2 regions of the Flagellimonas algicida genome follow, and region 2 is predicted to be linked to the other one. Evidence: riboswitches for the same ligand, from Rfam matches in the RefSeq annotation. Region 2 holds a riboswitch; the other holds the start of a gene.

Region 1 (7,978 bases), 520 kb from region 2:
AGATATCTTTACCCGCGTGGATGGTCAACAATTGACCGAAGACAACTACATCAGCCTTCTTTTTGGAAACAACGATACCTATACGTTGGGTATGGCCGACATTGTTGGGGGTGAAATTGTGGACAATGATACTGAAGTGACCTTGACCAAGATTGAAAACCAAGTGGAAAACCCCATTTTGGTGGCCGAGACCTTGGATATAAACGGCACCAAAATCGCTTATCTGATGTACAATCGGTTCTTGAGCAATTTTAACGAAGAACTCAATGCCGCCTTTGGAAAGTTCAAGACGGATGGGGCCACCGAGCTTGTGCTCGATATGCGTTACAACCCAGGGGGCTCGGTAAACACATCCCGTCTTCTGGCCAGTATGATCTATGGCACCAATACCAACGAACTCTATATTAGACAACGCTGGAATGATAAAATACAAAGCCAATTAAGCACTGCACAGTTAGAGGATTATTTTACCAACTCTACCGGGGCAAGTGCCATAAACTCACTTAATTTAAGCCAAGTGTATGTACTGGCCACGGACGATTCCGCCTCAGCCAGTGAATTGGTCATGAATGGTCTGGCCCCTTATGTCGATGTCATCCATATTGGTGAAACGACACGGGGGAAAAATGAATTTTCCATAACCCTGGTCGACGATCCGGAAAATGCATTCATTTATGATGAGGACCGTGAAGGCAACATCAACTCCAAAAATAGCTGGGGTATACAGCCCTTGGTAGGAAGAAATGAAAACGCCGATGGGTTTTCAGATTACACTTCTGGACTTGTCCCTAATATTCCCCTTGAAGAAGATTTGGCCAACCTTGGGGTTCTTGGAGACCCTAATGAGCCACTTTTGGCCCGTGCCATAGAGGAAATCACCGGAGTGTCGGCCAAGAAAAGTTTTTCGGTCCAGATACCTGCAAAAGGGTTTATTAGTTCCAGGGTTTTGACCCCAGTACGAGATAATATGTATCTGGACAAGCCGTTGGACGTAAACCTAACGTTGAGCAAGAACCAATATCTACAATAAAAAAAGCGGCCTAGGCCGCTTTTCTTTTTTACTCTACTGCTTGAAGATTTAGTTTTCGACATTTACTCCTTAAGTTTTCCGGTATTTCCAGTGCCTCAGGATGGAAAAGTCCTGCCAGCACTTCTATTCCGTTCACCAAGGTATTGGCCGATGATTGCGTGAACATATCGTAGTCCGCAATAAAAACCTTTCCTTCCTTGACCGCCTTGATGCCATCCCATCCCGGCCGCTGCATTAAAAGATGGATTTCCTCCATGGTTCGGTCAATCCCAAAACCACAGGGAGCAATGACCAAAACCTCTGGGTCGTATTGTGTGATTTTTGACCAAGAGGTGACCACACTATCCCCAGACGGGTTCGAAAGCATATCCACACCTCCCGCATAGGCAATCTGATGGGGAATCCAATGACCGCAGTTGAATATGGGCTGAATCCACTCCATGAGCATGACCCGCTTGGGCAGTGCCTTGGCCGCACGCAATTGGTCGGTCACAGACTCCATACGCTTGTGAAGTCCTTCCAAATACCTATAGGCCACTTCTTCCCGGTCCAAAGCCTTCGCAATGGTAATGGCCGATTCAAAAACATCTTCCAAGGATTCAGGGCTAATGGATATCAACTCAGGTTGCTTTTTCAGATTGGCCACGGCAGTCGATGTACAAGCGGTATCAATCTGGCAAACATCGCACATATCCTGGGTGAAAATAATATCTGGGGCCATTTGCTCCAAAAGCTTTTCATCCACATAGTACAATTGCTTCCCTTGGTGCTTACTGGCCGAGAAAAGGGAATCGATTTCCTGACTGGACAAATTCTTACCTTCAAGAATACAGCGTACCACAGGTTTCTTTTCCCTCAAGGCCTGTTCGGGACATTCAAAGGTGATTCCCATCAAATGTCCATCGAGCCCCATATCATAAAGCATTTGGGTAACGGCCGGCAAAAAGGAACAGACTTTCAGCATAGGATTGCAACGGGTGTTTATAGGTTCAAATTCAACCCAAAGGCCACATTCCTACCACGAGTGGTAAAGCCGATGACTTCAGTATATTCTTCGTTCAATAGGTTATAACCGTTAACAAAGACCTTCAACCTGTTGGGCAACAATTGATGCTCCACATACAGATTCACCAAGGAAAATGCCTCCAAGGGTTCATCCGTAAAAGTCATGAAATTGGTGTCAAAACGTTCCCCAGTATAGGCGTAGCTCAAGGAAAGGTTAGTGGTTTCACAAACTTGGTAGCCCAATGCCAAATTCACCTTGTGCTTGGGAATTCGAATGGCATTGTCCCCTTTTCGTTCCGTAAAAGTATAGTTCGCATTGATGTCCAAAACATCAAAAGGGTTCCAAGACAGCTCCACTTCCACCCCATTGGCATCGATTTCATCAGAAATGTTGATGCTGGTAAAGTTCTGGTCATACCCGATGGCATTCTTTTCATTTCGATTGAAATACAGGGCACTCAAACGCAATCCATCATTGACTTTATACTCCACACCTCCTTCAAGGGTTCTGTTCTCCTCGGGTTCCAAGTCCGGATTGGACCCAAAATCCCCGAACAATTGGGTCAAACTTGGGGTAATGTACGATGTGGCATACGACCCGAACAGCTTTACATACCCATTGGCGGATGAAAAAACGTAGGAAGGGTTAAGATTGTACACAAAATGACTGCCATACTCGGAGTGATTGTTCCAACGTCCACCCACATTCAAATTCAATCCAAAATCAGAAACATAGACCACATTGGCATAGGGATCAACAATATTGAAATCCGTATCATTGGAAAACGTCGCCTCATCCTTGAGATAATTTACGCCCAAAATGGTATGCCATTTATCGTGGATCACATATTTGTTGTAAAAATCAAGTACCAGATTCTTTCCGTCCGAAATACTCTCCCCATAGGTGCTTTTGGAATCCGTTTCGTAATCCGTATATGCTGCGTTCAGGTGCAACGATCCCTTCCCATATGCAAAAGATGAGGTGACTCCGGCCCTCTTCTGGTCCACTCTGGAACGGTTAGGGGCCTCCATGAAATCGGCATCAAATTCATTCGAATATCGGGTCTGGTTTCCATATACGGACAATCGAAAGTTCTCAGAAAATTGATAGCCCAATTTAACGTTGGTGCTGAAATGGGAAAAATTGTCCTCTTCATTTTCCGGGGTCACCGCAGCGGAAAGCCCTTTGGAACTACGGTTGGAGAAATCCACCACATAATCGAACTTGTCCAAGGTCCCGTTCAAGGAAACCGCATTGCTGAGGTTGCCCAAATTGTAGTTCTGGTCATCAGCCGTCTGATTGCTTCCCATCGTGGTTTGAAAGTTCCCTGCCAATTTCTCTTTGGAGCTTTTCTTGGTGGTGATGTTGATCACAGCCGTAGCGGCATTGGTCCCGTAGAGGGTACTCGCCGCTCCTTTGATGATCTCAATACTTTCAATGTTTGCCGTGGAAAGCAATCGCAAATCGTATTCTTGGCTAAAGGATGATGGATCGGAAACCCTGACCCCGTCAATGATGACCAAAACCTGTCTTCCTCGACCTCCACGGGCAAAAACGCCCAAAACATCGCCGTCACGTCCACGGCTTCCCGTAATCTCGATCCCACTCTTGGTGTTGATGATCTGGGCCACGGTCTGGCCTTGTTTTCGTTCTAATTCCTCTGCAGTGATCTTGATCACCGTTTTTCCTGAATTCTCACGCTTCAGTTCAAATTTGGAATCGCTCACTACAACCTCATCCAATTGTTGCACGTGGGCCGAATCTTGTTGTTGGGCACAAAGTCCCTTGCCTGCCAAAAGGGCGGCACATAACCATAAATGATTTTTCTTCATTTCGTTTAAATCAATAAACGGGAGCGTAGTATGGTGTTCATACGCAAACTTTTATCCCGAAAGTTTAACATTGTTTGTTTGAATTTGGCAGGTCTCCTGACTTGTCTTATGTAGTTTAACCTTCCCATCCAACGGACAGTGGTTTTGAAGAAACAACATCCCTTTTCACAAGGGTGCCAAAACAAGTTTGGCATAAACTTACAGTTGCGGGAACAGTTCCGGATTTTCACCGGATTCCCTTTTAATCACACGTCAACAACAACGTGTAAACCAAAATTCAACGCGAAAGTAATCAATCTGTTTAATCTTTTTTGGCAAAAGTTAATTAATCTTACTTTTGGTCCATGGCAAAAAAACAGTTATCCAGACTCCTCATTGGAATCGCTTCCTTGCTCTTGGTTTTGGGCTGCGGAGAAAAAAAGAAGGCACCAGTCATCGACCTAGTAACTGCGGAGGAATCCCAAATCCAATATGCTACGGGCTTTACGGTCCAACACAATGGCCAGTTTACCGAAATTGAAGTCACAGCGGCTTGGCCTGGTACTGAAAAAAGCTTCAAGTATGCCTTGGTACCCAGGGAGAAATTAGCGGCCATTACCTTGCCTAGCGACGCCTATGATGCCATTGTGGCGATACCGGTTGAGCGCATGGTAATCACTTCAACTACTCATATTCCTTCCTTGGAAGCCTTGGGTGTACTCGAATCCGTAGTCGGGTTTCCCAATACCGATTTGATTTCATCTACTGCCACCCGGCAGCGAATCGACCAAGGCCTGATCAAAGAATTGGGTACCAATGAGAATATCAATACCGAGGTGGTGCTGGAGCTCAACCCCGAACTGGTCATGGGATTTGGCATCAATGATACCAACAAGGCCTATGACATCATCAAACGGTCGGGGATTCCTGTGGTCTATAATGGGGATTGGGTGGAACAGACCCCATTGGGAAAAGCGGAATGGATCAAATTCTTTGCCCCTTTCTTTCAGAAAGAAATGGAAGCCGACAGCATTTTTAACGATATTGAAAAGTCCTATCAAGAGGCCAAACTGTTGGCCAAAAATGCCAAAGAACGTCCTACCGTACTTACTGGGGGTCTCTACAAGGATGTGTGGTACGTTTCCGGTGGAAAAAGTTGGATGGCCCAATTTTTAGAAGATGCCAATACTGATTATATCTGGGCCGATACCGAAGAGACCGGGGGAATCGGTTTAAGTTTGGAAGCCGTCCTGGAAAAAGCACAACAAGTGGATTATTGGTTGAATCCGTCCCTTCACGGAACATATGAAGAATTGGAACAAGCCAACATCCATTACCTCCAATTTTCGGCATTTTCCAATAAGAAGGTATATTCCAATGCCATCAGGAAGGGAGCCACGGGTGGATTGGTTTTTTATGAATTGGCGCCCCAACGCCCCGATTTGGTGTTGAAAGACCTTATTTCCATCTTGCATCCGGGACTATTGCCTAGTTATGAACCCCATTTTTACAGGCCTTTGCAGTAGATGTCGCACCCAAGATCATATCGCCTTTCCTTTGTGCTGATTTCGGTCGCACTCTGCCTTGCAGTGGTATTGAACATCAGTTCGGGTTCCGTTTCCATTCCCTTTTCGGCAACCCTCTCCGGGCTTTTGGGCAAACCCTTGGAAGTGCCCTCATGGGAATACATTCTTTGGGACTATCGGGTTCCCAAGGCGCTCACGGCACTTTTGGTAGGCGGTGGACTTTCCCTGAGCGGACTCTTGATGCAGACCCTGTTCCGAAATCCACTGGCAGGACCCTTTGTCTTGGGCATTAGCTCCGGCGCCAGTCTGGGAGCTGCACTGCTTTTAATGGGGGCTTCTTTTGTTTCAAGCTTTGCTTCCCTGTCTTTTGTGGGTGATGTTTCCTTGGCCATTGCTGCCAGTCTAGGTAGTTTTTTGGTACTGGCCGTAGTGCTCATTGTTGCACAACGTATTCGTGACACCATGGCCCTATTGATCATCGGGTTGATGTTTGGCAGTATCACCTCGGCATTGGTCAGCGTACTGGCCTATTTTACCAGCGCGGAAAGTTTACAGCGCTTCATATTTTGGTCTTTTGGTAGCGTGGGCAATTTGAGTTCCCAACAATTGTCCTTGTTGGCGGGGATTGTGATTTTAGGTGTCTTGCTCTGTGTGCTCTCCATCAAGGCGCTGAATGCCTTCCTTTTGGGGGAACATTATGCCCAAAGTCTTGGGGTTTCCCTGAAAAAATCAAGGTTGGTCATCATCGCCGCCGCGGGTTTGTTGGCCGGTGGCATAACCGCATTTGCCGGACCCATTGTCTTCATCGGATTGGCGGTGCCCCATCTTACCCGACAGATATTCGACACCATGGAGCATCGCATTTTGGTGCCTGCCGTGTTCCTTTATGGGGCCATCTTGATGCTGCTCTGTGATACCTTGGCCCAATTGCCCAACTCGGTGAACGTATTGCCCATTAATGCCATTACCTCATTGGTAGGGGCACCTGTGGTGATTTGGTTGTTGGTACGAAAACGTAAAATGATATTCTGATGGAAAACGTTGAAAAACATATCCTTTCCACCAAGGAACTGGCCATTGGCTATGGCTCAAAAGTTGTGGCAGAACATATCAATTTTTCTTTGGAAACGGGAACGCTGTGCGGTATTGTAGGAGCCAACGGAATCGGGAAATCCACCTTACTCCGAACCTTGGGTGGTTTTCAATCCAAACTAGGCGGCAACATTTACTTGAAGGGTAAAACATTGGAGAACCATTCCCCATCTGAAATGGCCCAAAAACTCAGTGTGGTCCTTACCGAACCCCCTGCCTCCAAAAATCTTACCGTACAGGAACTCATTGCCTTGGGAAGACAACCCTATACCAATTGGTTGGGAAGCCTTTCTTCAATGGACAAAGACCACATTGACCAAAGTATAAATGCTTTTTTACTCAACGATTTACGGAATGCCAAATGCCACGAACTGAGCGATGGTCAGTTGCAACGGGTTCTTATTGCCCGGGCCATGGCCCAAGACACTCCTTTGATTCTGTTGGATGAGCCCACCACCCATTTGGACCTCTACCACAAGGTTCAAATCTTGAAATTGTTACAGCAATTGGCCCATCAAAACCAAAAAACCATTCTCTTTACTACCCATGAGATTGATTTGGCCATTCAATTGTGCGATAAGACCTTGATTCTGGACGGCGTAAACAACCCGTTCGGGACACCATGCGAACTGATTGAGCAGCACCATTTTGAGCGCTTGTTTCCTTCGGAAATGATTCAGTTTGATGCCAAAACAGGTACATTCAAGGTGAATAAGTAAGTATGTTTTCCATTTCGGCATCCGTCGGAATCCGTTATCTTTATCCGAAGAAATCTTTTCATGAGCGCAGAACTTATCTATCTCATTATAGGAATCATTGCATTGGCCTTGGGGCTGTTTGGTGGTATGTACATCCAAAAGTTAAAGACCAAGTCCACCGAAAGTGTTTGGGGCGAACGGGAACAGCAACTCCATGCCTCCATCAAATCCTTAAATGACAAATTGTTGTTGGGTGATGAGGAACGGAAACAGTTACAATCCGAAAAGGAACAGCAAAGCAACCAGTTGGTGCGTTATCAGGCCGATTTGGAAAACCTTCAACTCAAAAACAGGGAACAAAAGGAAGAGGTTGAAAAACTACAGGAAAAGTTCACCAAAGAGTTTGAGGTCCTTGCCAACAAAATTCTGGAAGAAAAAAGTGAAAAGTTCACCAAGAGCAATAAAGAGAACATCGAGAACATCCTCACTCCTCTCAACAAAAAGATAAAGGAGTTTGAGGAAAAGGTGGAAAATTCGCAAAAGGAGAACATCAGCATACACTCTGCCCTCAAAGAACAGTTGCTCCACCTCCAAAACCAAAACCTTAAAATTACCCAAGAGGCCGAAAACCTGACCAAGGCATTGAAGGGGGATAGCAAAATGCAGGGAAACTGGGGAGAATTGGTATTGGAGCGGGTCTTGGAAAAGTCTGGTTTGGAGAAAGATAGGGAGTATAGTGTCCAGCAAAGCTTTACTCGTGATGATGGCAGTAGGGTCATGCCCGATGTCATCATCCACCTACCCGATGGTAAAAA
Region 2 (7,978 bases):
AGGTAGCATCAGCATAAACAACACCACTTTTCCCTTAGGGGAAGATGTGGTGACCTTTACGGTGGCGCAAGGTGATTATAATGAAATCATATATGTAGGCTATGGGGTCGAAGACGGCAACTATTCGGATTATACCGGACTGGATGTAAATGGAAAAGTAGTTCTCATCAAAGCAGGGGAACCAGCCAATACAGATGGCACCTATGTAGTGACCGGTACCGATCAAAAATCGGTCTGGGGCAATATGTCCGATGGCATGGAAAAGAAGGCCAATCTGGCCATTGATAAGGGCGCCCGGGGAATTTTATATTATGACTCCCTAAACTACCCTCGGTACCAAGGGTATTTTAATTTTATAAAAACCAATAGTAGTGGCAAAATGGAGTTGGCCGGGGACAACAGCGAGGTGTTCTTGATCATGCTCAACGAAAAATCCGCCACCAACCTTAAAAAGGATATTGATGCCAATGCCACACCGGAAAAAATCACGGTAGACATAAAATTGAGTGTGGAAAGTGGAAACGAAAAGATTGACTCAGAAAATGTCGTTGCGGTATTGAAAGGGTCCGAAAAGCCCGATGAATATGTGATCATTTCATCGCATCTAGACCATATTGGGGTCAATGCCAATGGCGAAATCAACAACGGCGCGGATGACGACGGCTCTGGGACCGTTGCTCTTTTGGAAATAGCCCAAGCCTTTAAGCAAGCTGCCGATGAAGGCCATGGACCAAAGCGGTCCATTGTATTTCTTCATGTGACCGGAGAGGAAAAAGGGCTGTTGGGTTCCAGATACTATACGGATGTAGACCCTATATTTCCTTTACACCAAACCGTGGCCGACCTCAATATAGACATGATCGGCCGTATAGACCCCAACAGGGATGGGGACAGAAACTATTTGTATCTCATCGGTTCAGACAAGTTGAGTACGGAACTCCACAATTTATCAGAAGAGGTAAACAAGAAATACACCAACATTGAGTTTGATTACACTTACAACGATGAAAACGACCCCAATAGGTTCTATTATCGAAGTGATCACTACAACTTTGCCAAAAACAATATCCCCATAATTTTCTATTTCAACGGAACCCATGCGGATTACCACAGACCGGGCGATACCCCGGACAAAATCAACTACGATCTTTTGGAGAACCGAAGCCGTCTTATTTTCCATACGGCGTGGGAAGTAGCCAATAGGCCCAATAAGGTTCTGGTAGACAAACCCATTGAATAATATTCAAGGAATCATACAGAAAAGCCCTCCAAATGAGGGCTTTTTCATTACAAGCAAACGACAAATAAGGCTTTTAAATTTCTTATATCACCAGACTTGCCAAATGATGTGATTATTCCATATTTTTACACCAAATAAGTTCTTTACTTAATTTCTTTATCAAAACGATAAAGGTCTTCATTGAAGAATGGAGTTAAAAGGGAATCGTGTGTAAATCACGAGCTGACGCGCAACTGTAAGTCCGATCCCATTTTGGGATAGCATGTTTTTGCCATTAGAGCCATTGTCTTTCTAAAAAGATGAGAAGGCGGTAAAAATCGGATGAGCCAGGATACCTGCCTTTTCGTTCCCACTTTGTGGGATTTTGACGGTGCCTTCGCGTATAAGGCAGGTCGAACGTTTGAACTTTCCCATCAACCCGGGCAAATTCCGTACGCGTTCTTCTTGTTTTAAGGCATTGCGAAGTTGAGCTAAGGAGCTTTTATCTAATTGTTCAATTTTATAAAAGCTTTAGCAATGAAGACAAGCAATTTGGGTTACCCAAGAGTTGGTGCCCACCGTGAGCTGAAAAGGGCTTGCGAAAAGTATTGGTCGGGCAAGATTTCTTTGGAGGAACTGCTCGTGACCGGAAAGAGCATCCGAAAAGAAAACTGGAAGCTCCAACACGAAAAGGGAATCGACCTTATCCCTTCCAACGATTTTTCATTTTATGATCAGGTTCTGGACACCACTTTAATGGTGGGTGCCATTCCAGAGCGCTACAAAAATGCCCAGGCATCCAATGAAAATTTATTGGATCTTTATTTTGCCATGGCGAGGGGCTTGCAAAAAGATGGCGTGGATGTCATTGCCATGGAAATGACGAAATGGTTCGATACGAATTATCACTACATCGTTCCTGAATTTACCAAAGATCAAGAGTTTGCACTACTATCCTCAAAAGTCATTGACGAATTCAATGAAGCCAAATCACTTGGAATCCATACGAAACCTGTGCTTTTGGGTCCTGTAACCTATCTGCTACTGGGGAAGGAAAAAGAAGAGGGTTTTAAAAGGCTTGATTTATTGTCCAAGCTTCTTCCTGTATATTTTACCATTTTGGAAAGATTGACGGAAGCGGGAGCGACCTGGGTACAATTTGATGAGCCTATACTGTCCACAGACCTTACACATGAGGAACAAGAAGCCATTATCCATGTATATCATAGGATTTCAGAAAAATTCCCAAACCTAAAAACCTATTTGGCCAGTTATTTTGGGGATTACGGGAACAATCTTGATACTGTGCTTTCATTGCCGGTATGTGCACTCCACTTAGATTTGAAAAGAGGGCCCAATCAACTGGAACAGGTTTTAAAGTCCGATAAACGCAGAGAAAACATTTCTCTTTCTTTGGGTGTGGTCGATGGGCGGAATATTTGGAAAAATGACTTCGCAGCCTCATTGCAATATATTCAGCAAGCCAAACAACAATTAGGAGAGGACCGTATCTTTATATCTCCATCTTGTTCGTTGTTGCACGTGCCTTATGATTTGGACTTGGAACAAAACGAGAAAGTGCTTTCCAACGAAATAAAGGATTGGATGGCCTTCGCCAAACAGAAATTGGAAGAACTCCAAAGTCTAAAGACACTGGCCCATATCCCTGATCATGGATCCCATCCTCTTTTCAAGGAGAATTTGGCTTCCATCAAAAAAAGGGAGAATTCCACATTGATCCATAAAACCAAAGTGAAACAACGTCTGGAACAGTTGGATGAAAAGGATTACCATAGACAATCCCCGTTTGAGAAAAGGAAGGTCCTGCAAGAATCACATTTAAAGCTTCCTCTTTTTCCAACCACTACCATTGGGTCTTTCCCTCAAACTAGGGAAGTGAGACAAAATAGGTCATTGTTTAAAAAGGGGGTGATCAATGAGGAACAATATGTTGCATATCTAAAAAGTGAGACCGAAAAAGCAATAGCATTACAAGAAGAAATTGGCCTGGACGTACCCGTGCATGGCGAATTTGAACGTAACGATATGGTGGAGTACTTCGGGGAACAACTGGAAGGCTTCACGTTCACCCAAAACGGATGGGTCCAAAGTTACGGATCGCGCTGCGTAAAACCCCCTGTTATTTATGGCGATGTCTCCAGACCAAATCCCATGACGGTTTTCTGGACTTCATTTGCACAATCATTGACCAACAAACCTGTAAAGGGAATGTTGACTGGACCTGTAACCATTTTGCAATGGTCTTTTGCTCGGGATGATCAGCCCCGATCCGCTACCTGTGAGCAAATTGCATTGGCCATTCTGGATGAAGTCTTGGATCTGGAAAAAGAAGGCATCAACATAATCCAAGTAGATGAGCCTGCCATCCGCGAAGGATTGCCTTTGCGCAAAAAAGATTGGAACCATTATCTGGATTGGGCCATAGGGGCCTTTCGGCTATCTACAAGTGGTGTAAAGGATTCCACACAGATCCACACACATATGTGTTATTCCGAGTTCAATGATATTATCCAGAGCATTGCGGACATGGATGCCGATGTGATCACCATTGAGTGTTCCCGATCCCAAATGGAACTGTTGGATGCTTTTTATCAGTTCGATTATCCCAACGATATAGGGCCTGGGGTGTATGACATCCATTCTCCACGGGTTCCTTCTTCCAAAGAGATTTTGGGGCTTTTACAAAAAGCTGAAAAAGTGTTGCCCGCTTCCAAGCTATGGGTAAACCCAGACTGTGGATTGAAAACAAGAGGTTGGGAAGAGACCAAGGAGGCTCTGAAAATCATGGTTTCGGCCGCACAACAGATGAGAGATACCATTAAACAACCAGTGCACTAAAACAATGGGGCCAATGAAAATTGGCCCCTTACCCATATGGCACATCACGAGGAAAAAAATTGCCCGCGCTGCAATACCCGTTTCGAATGTAAAATGGGTTCCATCACCTTGTGTCAATGTACGACTATTGAACTCGATAAGGAAGAGTCTGGATACATTAATCTAAAATATGACGATTGTCTTTGTGCCCAATGCATGAAAGCACTAAAGGCCGAATACAGGAACTTAAAACACCAACAATCCCTAAAAAAAATACTGGGGATTTATTACAGAAAAAACCATGACAACAGCTGAACGGATAGAGCAATCCAAAACCAACATATTCAAAGCGGTATTTCCCAATACGGTGAACCATTACGATAGACTTTTTGGAGGTACTGCCCTTAGCTTAATGGATGAGGTGGCCTTTATTACCGCAACCCGCTTTAGCAGAAAACAGATGGTCACGGTGAGTACGGACCGCATTGATTTTGAATCCTCCATCCCCTCAGGAACCATCATAGAATTGATAGGCTCGGTAGTGAAGATCGGGAATACTAGCCTAAAGGTACAAGTAGATATTTTTCTGGAAGAAATGTACTCCAATACCCGTGAAAAGGCCATAAGTGGCCTATTTACCTTTGTGGCGTTGGACGAAAACAAAAAGCCTATTCCAGTATTGTAAAACCCACCACTAAACCATTGGAATATGAAGGAAGAAAATAAAACCTATGTTTCGCCCCTACTTAGTTTTGACATGTATTTGGAGCATTACCACAAATTATGTGGGCGACTACGGAGAAAAAATGACGTCACCCAACTACAGTCAATTCTAAAAAGTGAAATCGCTTCCAAGGTACGGGAAACCATCATTGAAGAAGAATATGATGCGCTTGTCCTTACAAAATCCAATCAAAATATTGTTTGGGTAAGCAACGGTTTCCAAGAAATGACGGGATACTCCAAAAGTTTTGCGTTGGGAAAAAATCCTCATTTTCTTCAAGGACCCAAAACTTCAAAAACCATTAAACTGGAAATTCGGGAACAGTTAAAGCATAGGCATGGGTATAAAGGTTCTATTATAAACTACCGTAAGAATGGGGAAACCTATATATGCCATATCAAAATAATTCCCATTTATGATCGCAACAACATTCTGACAAACTTCTTGGCGTTGGAAAAGGAATTACCTGCCGCTTAATCGGAAAAGTACACCAGCCCCTTTTTCAATATAAGTTTCCCAAAAAACAAAAGCCTCTGCAAAATACAGAGGCTCTGGGCTATTGGGTGGAAGACCGGGTTCGAACCGGCGACCTCTGGAACCACAATCCAGCGCTCTAACCAGCTGAGCTACAACCACCATTAAAAGCGGATGCAAAAATACTTTTTTGTATTGATTCAACCAAAAGATTTTACTACTTCCCTTAAGCAAAATCAACTTTTTTTAAAGGTGTCCACTTTCTGTTAAGTAAATCACATAAGGTCAACACAATATAAATTGAAGTCTATTTCCTACAAATATCGATGAAATGCATTTTTAAGCGGATAAAACACACATTTTTTGACCTTTCACAACATTTAGTTTCTTACAACAGGTATGGAAAGGTATTTTTACACTTGGTAGATTAGCGTAGTATGCCCCATAAAAAATTCAACCTTTCACTACTCCAATTCCAACTTGGGAAAGTTGCCATTCTTTGGTGCGTACTTCTGATGTCTTCATTGGCACACGCGCAACTGACCAAAAAAGATAGTCTTTCCTATAAATTAAAAAGGTTACAATCCACCAATCGGTTCAATACCAAGGACACTACCCATATCAACTTACTTTCCGATCTTGCATTCTCATATCGTTTTGTCAACAGTGATAGCCTACATAGCATTTCCAAGCGGGTATTGAAATATAGTACCGACATTGAGTATACCGGAGGGATCATAAAAGCGTTAAGCGGTATGGCCAACTACAATTCTGATCAGGGTAATCGTGAAAGATCTATGGCCCTATTTAAGGAGGCTCTTATCTTAACTGAAGAAACCGGGAATGAGCTTTCCGAATTGGACATCATCAATGGTCTGGCCCATGATTATAGTTATGAAGGCAATTATGCCGAAGCCCTGAATCTTTATCTGAAAGGAATTGATGTGGCCCGCCGTATTGATTGCAAAAAAATGCTGTCCATATTAAATGAAAATATAGCCAGCTTGTATGCCGACCAGAAAGATTATAAGAATGCCCTTATATTTTATGATACGGTACAACGAATCAACCGAAAACTGGGTGATGATATCATAGACGCCGAAACCTCGAGCAATATGGCCTCACTCTACAAGGATGCCAAGGATTTTGACTTGGCCATGTTCAACATCAACAAGAGCATCAATACGTTTGAAAAAAACAAAGTATATGATTGGTTGGCCTATGCCTATGAGGTAAAGGGAAGCATATATCTGGAACAGGAAAAATATCAGTGGGCCCTATATTGGTATGACCAGAGTAACATGCTCCACAACCAACAGTTGGATGACGATCGCGAAAAAATAAACCTGATGAACGGTATGGCCAAGGTGTACCTGGGCTTGGGTAGGGACAGCCTCTCCATGAAATACGCGAACGAGGGCCTTGAGATATCCAAAAAAATACAATCGTTGCAAGGGCAGATAGATTGTTCCGAAACGCTTTACAAGGTGTACAAAAACAATGAAGAGCATGTTGCTGCCCTTAATTATCTTGAAAGCTTCAAAGCACTTTCCGACTCCTTGTTCCGGGACAAGAACAAACAAAGCCTTTCCCTTTTGGAAACCAAAATACAGTACGAACAGGAAAAACAACAACTTATAGAGGTCAATGAAGCCGCTTTGGCCAAGCAACGGAACTATATCTACTTTACGGTAATCATCCTATTGATTCTCAGTGTGATTACATTTGTGATACGCCGTAGTGAGAAAATCCAGAAAAAGCTGAACAAGGAACTTCACGAAAAAACTGAAGCCGTAACCGAGAGGGAAAGCCAGTTGAACGAGGTGAACAAGACCAAGACCAAACTGTTTTCCATTATCGGGCACGATCTTAGGGGGCCTATTGGGGCATTACATGGATTGTTGAAATTGTACACGGATGGTGAAGTGAACAAAGATGAATTCGTATCGTTCATCCCAAAGCTTAAAGCTGATGTTGAGAACATCTCCTTTGCCTTGAACAATCTGTTATCATGGGGACAGACCCAGCTAAATGGAGTAGTTACCAAACCCAAACGGGTCTCTTTGGATAACTTGGTGAACGCCAACATACAGTTGCTTTCCGAGATAGCCTCTGGGAAATCCATCAAGATCATCAACCAATTGCCGGAAAATCCCCAAATATGGGCCGATCAAAACCAAATTGATATTGTGATTCGAAACCTTCTGAGCAACGCCATCAAGTTTACCCCGGACAATGGTCTGATCACCATTGAGGCAGTGGAAAAGTCGGGCATGTGGCAAGTAACGGTAAAGGACACTGGCATTGGAATGAACCAAGAAATCCAGAAAAAGATATTCGAAGACTCCTCCAATATCACCACCTATGGTACCAATAATGAAAGAGGTACCGGTCTAGGGCTGTCGCTCTGCAAGGAGATGATCCTGAAGAACAAGGGGAAAATATGGGTGGAAAGTGTTCCCCGCAAAGGCACTTCGTTCTTCTTCACCGTTCCAAAGGCTGAAAAACGGTATCAGCAGGCCAGTTAATCCAAATTAAATAAGGGCGTCCAAATTATCCACAGCGGCATAGCGTTCCACTGTGAAACCTTCAGCGTGCTGTACTCCCACCAATCTTCCTAAATCCCTGGCCCTATAGATAACACTGTCCGTAAAGTTCTTACTGCTGATAGGGGTTTCCGGCTCATCACTGTTTGGGTCGTAGAACTGGGAGGCATAGGCCAT

What was found. A riboswitch is a leader RNA that binds a small molecule or an ion and turns the genes downstream of it on or off. The one in region 2 is predicted to bind cobalamin.
Region 1: it holds a riboswitch for cobalamin, as region 2 does, so the genes downstream of both, ACPD8L_RS05300 (TonB-dependent receptor plug domain-containing protein) here and metE (5-methyltetrahydropteroyltriglutamate--homocysteine S-methyltransferase) in region 2, are expected to answer to the same signal.

What each region holds. Positions count from the first base shown of each region.
Region 1 covers NZ_JBMYIX010000001.1:1,170,813-1,178,790, forward strand. Annotated here, with positions in the region: gene ACPD8L_RS05290 (S41 family peptidase) at 1-1,030, shown strand, start outside; gene ACPD8L_RS05295 (ABC transporter substrate-binding protein) at 1,059-1,994, opposite strand; gene ACPD8L_RS05300 (TonB-dependent receptor plug domain-containing protein) at 2,012-3,868, opposite strand; cobalamin riboswitch at 3,938-4,158, opposite strand; gene ACPD8L_RS05305 (ABC transporter substrate-binding protein) at 4,213-5,373, shown strand; gene ACPD8L_RS05310 (FecCD family ABC transporter permease) at 5,374-6,405, shown strand; gene ACPD8L_RS05315 (ABC transporter ATP-binding protein) at 6,405-7,184, shown strand; gene ACPD8L_RS05320 (DNA recombination protein RmuC) at 7,245-7,978, shown strand, end outside.
Region 2 covers NZ_JBMYIX010000001.1:645,815-653,792, reverse strand. Annotated here, with positions in the region: gene ACPD8L_RS02850 (M28 family peptidase) at 1-1,240, shown strand, start outside; cobalamin riboswitch at 1,395-1,596, shown strand; gene metE (5-methyltetrahydropteroyltriglutamate--homocysteine S-methyltransferase) at 1,757-4,078, shown strand; gene ACPD8L_RS02840 (cysteine-rich CWC family protein) at 4,115-4,372, shown strand; gene ACPD8L_RS02835 (acyl-CoA thioesterase) at 4,359-4,742, shown strand; gene ACPD8L_RS02830 (PAS domain-containing protein) at 4,767-5,258, shown strand; tRNA gene ACPD8L_RS02825 (tRNA-His) at 5,343-5,418, opposite strand; gene ACPD8L_RS02820 (tetratricopeptide repeat-containing sensor histidine kinase) at 5,693-7,783, shown strand; gene bshB1 (bacillithiol biosynthesis deacetylase BshB1) at 7,790-7,978, opposite strand, start outside.